One region of the Streptomyces thermospinosisporus genome, then DNA from elsewhere that is predicted to be linked to it. Evidence: riboswitches for the same ligand, from Rfam matches in the RefSeq annotation. Region 1 holds a riboswitch; the other holds the start of a gene.
The links. A riboswitch is a leader RNA that binds a small molecule or an ion and turns the genes downstream of it on or off. The one in region 1 is predicted to bind cyclic di-AMP.
Positions count from the first base shown of each region.

Region 2: it holds a riboswitch for cyclic di-AMP, as region 1 does, so the genes downstream of both, ABD207_RS17635 (transglycosylase family protein) here and ABD207_RS12555 (M23 family metallopeptidase) in region 1, are expected to answer to the same signal.

Region 1 covers NZ_BAAAIZ010000033.1:3,481-8,653, reverse strand. The annotation lists gene ABD207_RS12560 (SGNH/GDSL hydrolase family protein) at 404-1,189, opposite strand; gene ABD207_RS12555 (M23 family metallopeptidase) at 1,425-2,348, opposite strand; cyclic di-AMP (ydaO/yuaA leader) riboswitch at 2,351-2,514, opposite strand; gene ABD207_RS12550 (tyrosine-protein phosphatase) at 3,015-3,812, shown strand; gene ABD207_RS12545 (DUF6126 family protein) at 3,844-3,954, opposite strand; gene ABD207_RS12540 (helix-turn-helix domain-containing protein) at 3,996-4,619, opposite strand; gene ABD207_RS12535 (aspartate aminotransferase family protein) at 4,777-5,173, opposite strand, start outside.
Region 2 covers NZ_BAAAIZ010000049.1:49,462-54,634, forward strand. The annotation lists gene ABD207_RS17625 (FtsB family cell division protein) at 1-332, opposite strand, end outside; gene eno (phosphopyruvate hydratase) at 442-1,722, opposite strand; gene ABD207_RS17635 (transglycosylase family protein) at 1,947-2,648, opposite strand; cyclic di-AMP (ydaO/yuaA leader) riboswitch at 2,653-2,822, opposite strand; gene ABD207_RS17640 (transglycosylase family protein) at 3,027-4,022, opposite strand; gene ABD207_RS17645 (cytochrome P450 family protein) at 4,219-5,173, opposite strand, start outside.

The sequences.
Region 1 (5,173 bases):
GACGACATCCCGTGCGCTGCCGGGACGGCGCGGGCGGCATTACGACGTTGCCGCAGCGCTCGGACGACACCTCGACGACCCCGGGCCGCGCGGCCCGCCCCCGCCACCGGCGGTCGGCTCAGGCCCGGCGAACGGTCCTACGGCGCCTCCGGGGTGCGCGGACAACGCTACGGCGCCTCCGGGGTGCGCGGACGACGCCACAGCACCCCCGAGGTGCGCGGACGACGCCACAGCACCCCCGAGGTGCGCGGACGACGCCACAGCACCCCCGAGGTGCGCGGACGACGCCACAGCACCCCCGGCGTTGTCGAACGACTCCACGGCGCTGCTGAAGTGCCCGGACGGCACCTCGACGCCCCGGCCGCGCCGGCCGCCCCCGCTACCGGCGGCCGGCTCAGCGGACTCAGGCCACCGCGCCGATCCGCGAGCGGATGTCCTCCGGGGACAGCGTGCCCTTGGGTGTGACGTGGTCGCCGGAGGACTCGCCTCGCAGGCGGCGGCCGATCCACGGCACCAGGTACTCCCGCGCCCAGTGCACGTCGTCCCGCCGGACCTCCAGGGTTCCGCGCGGCGGCTGCGGCGGCCACGGCTGCTCCGGGTCCGCCGGCACCTCGAGCCCCAGGACCTGCCCGGCCCGCAGCGCGACACGGGTGTGCCCCTCGGGCGAGAGGTGCAGCCGGTCCGCGTCCCAGGCCCTGCGGTCCTGCACGCTCTTGAGCGACCACAGGTCGAGCACCGGGCAGCCGTACCGGTCGGCGATCGCCCGGACGTGCCCGTTGTAGGTGGCGATCTTGCCCCGCAGATGCTTGAGCAGCGGCACGCCGCGGGTGTCGAACCCGGTCGTCACCATCACGGTCCCGGCCGCCTCGGTCAGCCGCGCGACCGCGCGCTCGAAACGCTCGGCCACCTCGTCCGGGTCGGTGCCCGGCCGCAGGATGTCGTTGCCGCCCGCGCAGAACGAGACCAGATCGGGGGCGAGTTGCACGGCCTGCGGCACCTGGTCCGCGACGATCTGGTCGAGCAGTTTCCCGCGCACGGCGAGGTTGGTGTACTGGAAGTCGCCTTCGGGCCTGCGGTCGGCGAGGAGCACGGCGAGCCGGTCGGCCCAGCCGACGAACGCCCCGTCGGGGCCTGGGTCCCCGACACCCTCGGTGAAGCTGTCCCCCACCGCCACGTACGACCCGATCACTGCTGCGCTGTCACTCTTCGAATCGTCTGCCACAGCCCCTCATGATTCACCTTCGAATGTGACCTACGCGACCGTAGGCAGGGCTTGACGGGCGGTGAGATAAGCCACTCTCAAAGAATCCGCCAACCCCGGAATACGGGGCGGGTGTGCTCCGCGCAACACCGAAGGCCGGACCCGGGGATCGGGGTCCGGCCTTCGGCGGCGTGTCAGGGAGATGCAGCGGTTGCCGCGGGCGTCAGATGGCGACGCCCTTCGAGCGCAGGTAGGAGATCGGGTCCACGTCGGAGCCGTAGTTCGGCGTGGTGCGGATCTCGAAGTGCAGGTGCGGGCCGGTCACGTTGCCGGTCGCACCGGAGAGGCCGACCTGCTGACCGGCGCTCACCGTCTGGCCGGCCGAGACGGACAGCGAGGACAGGTGGGCGTACTGGGCGTAGTAGCCGTCGTTGAGCTTGATGACGACCTGGTTGCCGTAGGCGCCGCCCCAGCCCGCGGAGACCACGGTGCCGGAGCCGACGGCCTTCAGGGAGGTGCCGGTCGGGACGCTGAAGTCGACACCGGTGTGGTAGCCGCTGGACCACATGCTGCCGGCCACCTTGTAGGCGGTGCCGATGGCGCCGCCGGGCACCGGCGAGGTGAAGCCGGAGGTGGTGGCGGCCTGCTGGGCGCCGGTCGCCTTGGGGGCGGACTGCTCCGGGGCCTTCTCGGCCTTGGGCTTCGCGGCCGGCTTCGACTGCGGCTTGGCGGCGGCCGGGTCGGCGGCGGTGGACTTCTTCGGCGCGCTCTCGGCGGCCTTGCCGTCGATGGTGAGCTTCAGACCCGGGTGGATGAGCGACGGGTCGTCACCCACGGCCTCGCGGTTGTCGGCGTACAGCTTCTTCCAGCCGCCGTCGACGTTCTCCTTGTCGGCGATCTTGACGAGGTAGTCGCCGGGCTTCACGACGTACGTGCGGGCCTCGCCGCCCTTGTCGCCGTCGGCCTTCTGGCCGGCGACGGAAAGGGTCTGGACGGTCTTTTCCGGGGCCACCTGCGCGGTGGCGGCGGTGGCTCCGGTGGCGCCGAGAAGCGGCAGCGCGAGTGCGGCGCCACCGGTTCCGGCGACGGCGATGGATCGGGTGAAACCAAGCGTCCTGGGACGACGGTGCTTACCCTTCGCGGGCATGACGAATTCCTCTCCGGCGCCTGCGAGGTGAGCTGTCGGGTTCGGGCTGGAGATGCCCGGCCGCGCCTCAACGCGACTTAACCCCAAGCCTGTTCCGGAGACCGGTCCAGGCGTCTTACCTGTGGGTCCCCCGCTCCTGCCGAACACGGGTCAGTGGTGTGTGCGGGCCCCGGACGGCGGCAGGATTAGGCGTCCGTCCGGATCGGTGTGGAACGTAAGCGAGCAAGACGCAATGGGACAAGCACGAGGTTCCCTGCGAAGCCGTTTTTCCGTGATCCACAGGCACAAATGCGGTCACCGAGCGTCGCACCGGAATCCGCGCGGGCCGCGAATTCCCTTGTAAAACCCGTGAATTACGTGAACATGGCGACAACGCATCGTCACGAATATGACGATGCTCACGCCCCCCATTCCCATCTCCCTTTCTTTCGGGGCACGTTATGGCGAAATGACCTAAACGGACAGAACGGCTTAAGAGATGATTTGGCCGCCGTGTCGCCGGCGTCGCGACAGGGCATGCGAAGCTCGCCCGCCCGGCCGGACACCTCAGGACATATCGCCCATATCGACGGGGTAGCTCGTTCTCGTTGCCCAGGGCAGCCATGTCGTATCGTCGACAGAACCCGCCGCCGAGCCGCGCGGCGGCGCAGAGTGGGAGGAGCCCCCGTGACGCAGCACATCCCGTCGACCGAGCCCGAGCTGGCCGGAGTACGCAACTTCCGCGACGTGGGTGGCCTGCCGACCGTGGACGGACGACGGGTGCGGCACGGCGTGCTGTTCCGCAGCGGTCATCTGGCGCACGCGACGGCCGAGGACGCGGCGTTCCTCTCCTCCCTGGGGCTGCACACGATCTTCGACTTCCGCAACGCGGCCGACCAGAAGCTGGAGGGGCCGGACGTCGAGCTGCCGGGCGTGCGCAATGTGAACCTGCCGCTGAGCGACCCGGCCGACGGCGCCGAGTTCTGGAAGATGGTCCGCGACGGGGACCTGGAGCAGCTGCGCGAGATCCTCGACGACGGCAAGGGCGCGGCCCGGATGATCCACTCCTACCGGACCATGATCGTCACGCGCACCGCGGAGCACTCCCGGGTGCTGCACTCGCTCGCCGAGGACAGCGTCCCCGCGCTGATGCACTGCGCGGCGGGCAAGGACCGCGCGGGCCTGTCGGTGGCGGTGACGCTGCTCGCGCTGGGCGTCGAGCGGGACGCGATCTTCGAGGACTATCTGAAGTCCAACGCCAAGCACCGGCGCTACAAGGTGCGCCGCAGCAGCGACGCACCGGCGGCCCACTCGCCCGAGGTGATGGAGCTGCTCAGCCCCCTGTTCGACGCCCGCGCCGAGTACCTGTCGGCCGCCCTGGAGACCATCGACGAGACCTGGGGCGGCGTCGACACCTACCTGGAGCAGGGGCTGTCGTTCAGCCCCGAGCACCGGGAGCGGCTTCGCCAGCGCCTGCTGGACTGAGCACCGCCCGCCAGGTGGCGCCGGCCTCCCGCTACTTGGCGCCCACCTCGAACAGCAGGTAGATGAAGGCCGCGAAGACGTGCCCCACCGCGATGTAGATGAACAGCCTCACCCACAGCGCGCGCGGGAACCTCTCCTCCATGTCCTTGGTGTTGCGGCCTGCGTCCTTCGTGTTCTTGTCGGTCACGGTGCCTCTTCACTCGTCGGGCCCAGGCACAGTGTGGCCGTGGGACTCTGCAGCAGGGTGTGGACGAACAGCAGCTCGAGCCCGTCGGGGTCCTCGGCCGCGATCCGGTGCGGGGTGAGCGAGTCGAAGTGGGCGCTGTCGCCCGGCCCCAGCCGGTGCAGCCCGTCCCCGAGGCGCAGCCGCAGCCGGCCCTTGAGGACGTACAGCCACTCCTCGCCGGGGTGGACGCGCACGATGTCGCCCTGGGAGCCGTACGGCACCCGCACCCGCAGCGCCTGCATGCCGCGCCCGGAGGCACCGGCCTGCCAGTACGTCCAGCCGCCGGCGGCGGTGGGCTCCATGCCGGCGGCGCGGATCACCGCGTCCCGGCCGGCGGCCGTCTCGCCGAGCAGCTCGGAGACCGTCGTACCGTAGATGCGGGCCAGCGAGAGCAGCACCGGCAGCGAGGGCTGGCGCTGCCCGGTCTCCAGCCGGGACAGATGCGCGGGCGACAGACCCGCCTCACGGGCCGCGGCCTCCAGCGTCAGCGAGGCGCGGCGCCGCAGCGCCCGGAGCTGGGGCGCGACCGCGGGAAAGGCAGCGGCCGGTCCGGCCGGCCGCCCCGTCTCGGGGGAGCTCATGCCTCCATTCAGCCGGAGGTTTGCCCACGAGGCAAATCTTTTGCCTCACGGGCAAAGCCCTTGGCATCCACCGCCCCCGTCGCCCGCCTCACCTCCGCGCGACGGAACGCCTCACCTCCGCGCGACGGAACGCCTCACCACTGCGCTACGGACCGACTCACCTCTGTGCGACCGCCTGCTTCACCAGCGTCTTGCCGAAGTCCCACATCAGGTTGCCGCCGTCGTGCGCGTCGTCCATCACCGCGGTGAACGCCGCCACGAACCGGTCCACCTCGCGCTCGCCGATGATCAGCGGCGGGATCAGCTTGATCACCTCCATGTGGTCCCCGGAGACCTGGGTGAGGATCCGGTGCCGCTGCAGCAGCGGTACGACGACCATCTGGGCGAAGAGCCCCTTGCGCGCGGCCTGGAGCACGGTCCAGCGTCCGCGGAGTTTCAGCGAGCGGGGCCGGCCGAACTCGATGCCGATCATCAGGCCCCGGCCCCGCACATCGGCGAGCAGCTCGTACTTGTCCTTGAGCGCCGTCAGCCGGTTCTTCAGCAGCTCGCCGGTG
Region 2 (5,173 bases), on a different contig from region 1:
TGCAGCCGGCGGCGGATCTCCTGCTCGGCAAAGGCGTCGTCCTGCCAGCGCGCCTTGAGGTCGCGCAGCCGTTCGACGCGCTCGCGCGCCTCCTTCTGCTGCTGCCGCAGGTCGGCGATCTCGGCGCGCTGGGAGACGTACTGGCGCATGGGGTAGGCGAGGGCCACGATCAGCGAGCAGACCACCAGGGCGAGCAGCGCGGCCCGGCCGGTCAGCCGGGAGCGGCGGGCCTGTCGCCGGGTCTGTGAGCGGTAGACCCGGGCCGCGGTCTGCTCACCGATCAGCCGGATCCTGGTCGCGGTGGAGAAACGGTCCCGGTCCTTCACGGCCATCTGCCTGGCGCCTCCCGTCCACGCGCGTACGTCCCCGCACACGGTACGGGACCGAGTACGGGGACGTACGACGCTGCCCTCTCACGGGGACGAAAAGCCCCGTGTGGCGTCAGCCCTTGAAGCGCGGGAAGGCGGAGCGGCCGGCGTACACCGCCGCGTCGTCGAGGATCTCCTCGATGCGCAGCAGCTGGTTGTACTTGGCGACGCGCTCGGAGCGGGCCGGGGCGCCGGTCTTGATCTGGCCGCAGTTGGTGGCGACGGCCAGGTCGGCGATGGTGACGTCCTCGGTCTCGCCGGAGCGGTGGGACATCATGCACTTGTAGCCGTTGCGCTGGGCCAGCTCGACCGCGTCCAGGGTCTCGGTGAGCGAGCCGATCTGGTTGACCTTCACCAGCAGGGCGTTTGCGGCGCCCTCCTCGATGCCGCGGGCCAGGCGCTCGGGGTTGGTGACGAACAGGTCGTCGCCGACGAGCTGGACCTTGTCACCGAGCTTGGCGGTGATGGTCTTCCAGCCCTCCCAGTCGTCCTCGAACAGCGGGTCCTCGATGGAGACCAGCGGGTAGGCGTCGACCAGCTCGGCGTAGTACTCCGTCATCTCGGCGGCGGAGCGCTCCTTGCCCTCGAAGACGTAGGAGCCGTCCTTGTAGAACTCGGACGCGGCCACGTCCAGGGCGAGGGCGACCTGCTCGCCGGGGGTGTAGCCGGCCTCCTTGATGGCCTCGAGGATGAGGTCGAGGGCCTCGCGGTTGGAGCCGAGGTTCGGGGCGAAGCCGCCCTCGTCGCCGAGGCCGGTGGACAGGCCCTTGCTCTTCAGGACCTTCTTCAGGGTGTGGTAGACCTCGGCACCCCAGCGCAGCGCCTCGGAGAAGGACTCCGCGCCGATCGGGGCGATCATGAACTCCTGGATGTCCACGTTGGAGTCGGCGTGCGAGCCGCCGTTCAGGATGTTCATCATCGGCACCGGCAGCAGGTGCGCGTTGGGGCCGCCCAGGTAGCGGAACAGCGGCAGGTCGCTGGCCTCGGAGGCGGCGTGGGCGACGGCGAGGGAGACGCCGAGGATGGCGTTGGCGCCGAGGGAGCCCTTGTTGTCGGTGGCGTCCAGGTCGAACATGGCCTGGTCGATCAGGCGCTGCTCGGTGGCGTCGTAGCCGACCAGCTCAGGGCCGATCTGCTCGATGACCGCGAGAACGGCCTTCTCCACACCCTTGCCGAGGTAGCGGTTCGAGTCGCCGTCGCGAAGCTCGATGGCCTCGAAGGCGCCCGTGGAGGCGCCGGACGGGACGGCGGCACGACCGGTGCTGCCGTCGTCGAGGCCGACCTCGACCTCGACCGTGGGATTGCCTCGGGAGTCCAGGATTTCCCGGGCTACGACGACGTCGATGGACGGCACGAGCATCTCCTTCTTGGATGTGACGCGAGTGTGCAGGGCCGTGGTGGCGCTGCGAGACCGAGCCTAACCGGCTCCGGGCGATCGGCCATCCGGTCGCCCATCCCGTGGGACGGAACCGAGCATAGATTGTTTCCGGGCGGAACAAACGCGGTTCGATGAAAAAGCCCGCCCCGGTGCGCACGGGGGGAACACGCACCGGAGCGGGCGGACCGCGGGGCCGCTGCTTACTTCAGGTGCAGCTGCTGGCCCGGGAAGATGAGGTCGGGGTTCTCGATGATGTCGTCGTTCAGCTCGAACAGCTTCTGCCAGCCGCCCTTGACGCCGTGCTCGGCGGCGATGGAGCTGAGCGTGTCGCCCTTGACGACCTTGTACTCGCCGTCGCCCTTCTCGACCTTGTCACCGGCCGGGGTGGTGACGGTCTTCTTGGCCTCGGCCTTCTTCTCGGCCTTCGGCGCCGGACGCTCGGTGGAGCGGGACGCCTTCTGCTCCGCGCGCTCGGCGGGGGCGGCGGCCTTGGGGGCCTCGGCGGCGGCACCGTGGTACGGGGCGTTGGACAGGTTCTTGCCGCAGACGGGCCAGGCACCCTTGCCCTGGCCGGCGAGCACCTTCTCGGCGATCTCGATCTGCTGCGCCTTGGTGGCCTTGTCGGCGGTCGGCGCGTACTTCGTGCCGCCGTAGGCGGCCCAGGTGGAGGCGGAGAACTGCAGACCGCCGTAGTAGCCGTTGCCGGTGTTGATGGACCAGTTGCCGCCGGACTCGCACTGGGCGACGGCGTCCCACTCGGAGGCGGTGGCGGCGGAGGCCGAGCCGGCCGCCATCAGCGGGGCGGCGACGGCGGCGCCGGTGACACCGGCGATGGCGATGGCGCGGGTGGACCGCTGAAGGGCGGTCGGACGACGGTGCTTGCCCTTGCCGGAAAACAGCATGGATGGATCCCCTCACCGACGCCTGCGAGGTGAGCTGTCGGGTTCGGGCCGGTTGAGTTGCCCGGCCACGCCCCTCACGGGACGCGGCTTCACCCCAAGCCGCACTCCGGTGCCAGGCACCGGAAACGGCACTTACCTTGGGTCCCCCGCTCCTGCCTACGGCGCATGACGCGACGACTGTTCCCGGGTGCCACTGGCAGGATTCGGCGTGGCGGCAGCCGGGGCCCGCGATGACGAGCGGTCACGACCGTAGACACCTGTTCGGCCGATTTTCAAAGACGATCAGGGCTTCTGAGACCTATCTCTCACCACTTTTATATCGGGCATTCAGCTCGAATCATGACGTCAACTACCGTCCGATCCGCGGCTTTTCACCCGTCACTTCCCGCTCGCACCCTCTGCGACCTCAAGCGTCTGACCGGGCAGGATGAGGTCCGGGTCGTCACCGACGACCTGCTCGTTGCGCTCGTACAGCGCACGCCAACCGCCGTCCACCTCAAGGGAGTCGGCGATGGACCACAGGCTGTCCCCGCGGCGGACGGTGTAGGAGCCGTCGGAGGCGTCGCCCGAGGGGCGCGCGGCATGCCGGCCGGACGACCCGGATGCGAGGTCCTCCTCCTTCTCCTCGGCGCTGGGGCCGCGGTGCCGGCCGGCCCCGGTGGAGGCGCCGGTGTCGGTCAGCGCGGAAGAGCCGGTGCTCTGACCGGACTTGTCCGGCTCGTCACCGTTTCCGGTCGTTTCGACGGCCGAGGGCCCGGAGTCGGCATCGGTGGACTTGTCGGACTCGGGCGATTCGTTCGCATCGGCCGAGCCTGCGGAGCCCTCCGCACCGTCTCCGCCCTCCCCGCCCTCCGTGGCGGTGGGCGACGCGGACGAAGAGACGGACGGATCGACGGAATCCGACGAGCCGGACTCATCGGTAGATTCGCCGCTTTCCGGCGTATCCGTCGAGGACGGGGACTGCGAGCCCGTGCCCGTGTCAATCCCCTCGGCCCCCGAGCCCTGCTCCAGCCCCGCGAGCAGGCCGCAGGCGCGCCAGGCGCCGACACCCTGGTCGGCGAGTATGCGTTCCGCGACCGCTATCTGCTGGTTCCGGCTGGCCTGGTCGGCGCTGGGCGCGTACTCCAGTCCGCCGTAGTTCTCCCAGTCGTCCTGGGTCAGCTGCAGACCGCCGTAGTAGCCGTTGCCCGTGTTCTGGCTCCAGGAGCCGCCGGACTCGCACTCCGCGACCCGGTCCCAGGTCTCCCCGTCGGCCGCGCTGGCGCCGCTCGCCCCCAGAAGCGGAAGGGCGATGGCGGATCCGGTCACTCCGGCCGCGACAAGGAGAGCCGGAGCCTGGCGGGGGCGACGGTGGCGACCGTTCCCGGAGAGCATGCGGAGACCTTTCAGACGACAGCAGTGACCAGCGCGGCGCACCGGATTGGACGTCGCGTCGACAGGGAACGTATCGGCAGACGATCAGTTGTCACAAGTTCATGCCGCGCAGATCACGTGAAGATCACATAGTTGAATGTGTGTCATGTTTGCGCTGGTCGGACGGGGTGCTCAAAGTCCCGTCCGTTTTCGGAAGTCAGGTCCGCAAAGGGGTGAATTCCACGGGCAGTGTGCGCAGTCCGCGCATGATGAGCCCGCCGCGCCAGCGCAGTTCGTCCGGTTCGACCGCTAGGCGCAGATCCGGCAGCCGGGTCAGCAAGGTGCCGAGCGCGGTCTGCCCCTCCAGCCGGGCCAGCGGCGCGCCCAGGCAGTAGTGGATGCCGTGGCCGTACCCCAGGTGCTGGTTGTCGCGCCGGCCGAGGTCGAGCACATCCGGGTCGGCGAACCGCTCCGGGTCACGGTCCGCCGCGGCGAGGACGACCAGCACGGGGTCCCCGGCCTCGATCCGCTGCCCGCCGATGACGACCGGCTCGGTGGCGAACCGCCAGGTGGCGATCTCCACCGGGCCGTCGTAGCGCAGCAGCTCCTCCACCCCGGTGGTCAGCAGCTCCCGCTCCCCCGCGGCCAGGGACCGCTGCAGCCGGGCCCGCTGCTCGGGATGAGTGAGCAGGGCGTAGGTGCCGTTGCCGATGAGGTTGACGGTGGTCTCGAAACCGGCGAACAGCAGGATGAACGCCATGGCGGCGGCCTCGTTCTCGGTGAGGTGCTCGCCGTGGTCGGAGGCCCGGATGAGACCGGAGATGAGGTCCTCGCCGGGTGCCGGACGGGCGGGCAGGACCGCGCGCTTGCGGTGGATGAGGTCGGCGAGATAGCCGCGCATCTTCTTCACCGAGCGGGCCACTCCGCCGCGCGGGCCGCCCTGGTGACGGATCATCATGCCCGCCCAGTCCCGGAAGTCGTCCTGGTCCTCGCGGGGCACGCCGAGCATGTCGCAGATGGCGTAGATGGGCAGCGGGAAGGCGAACTCGTGGATGAGGTCGGCCGATCCCCGCGCGGCGAACCGGTCGATCAGGGTGTCGGTCAGCTCCTGCACCCTGGGCGCGAACTCGGCGACCCGGCGCGGGGTGAAGGCCTTGCTGACCAGCCGGCGC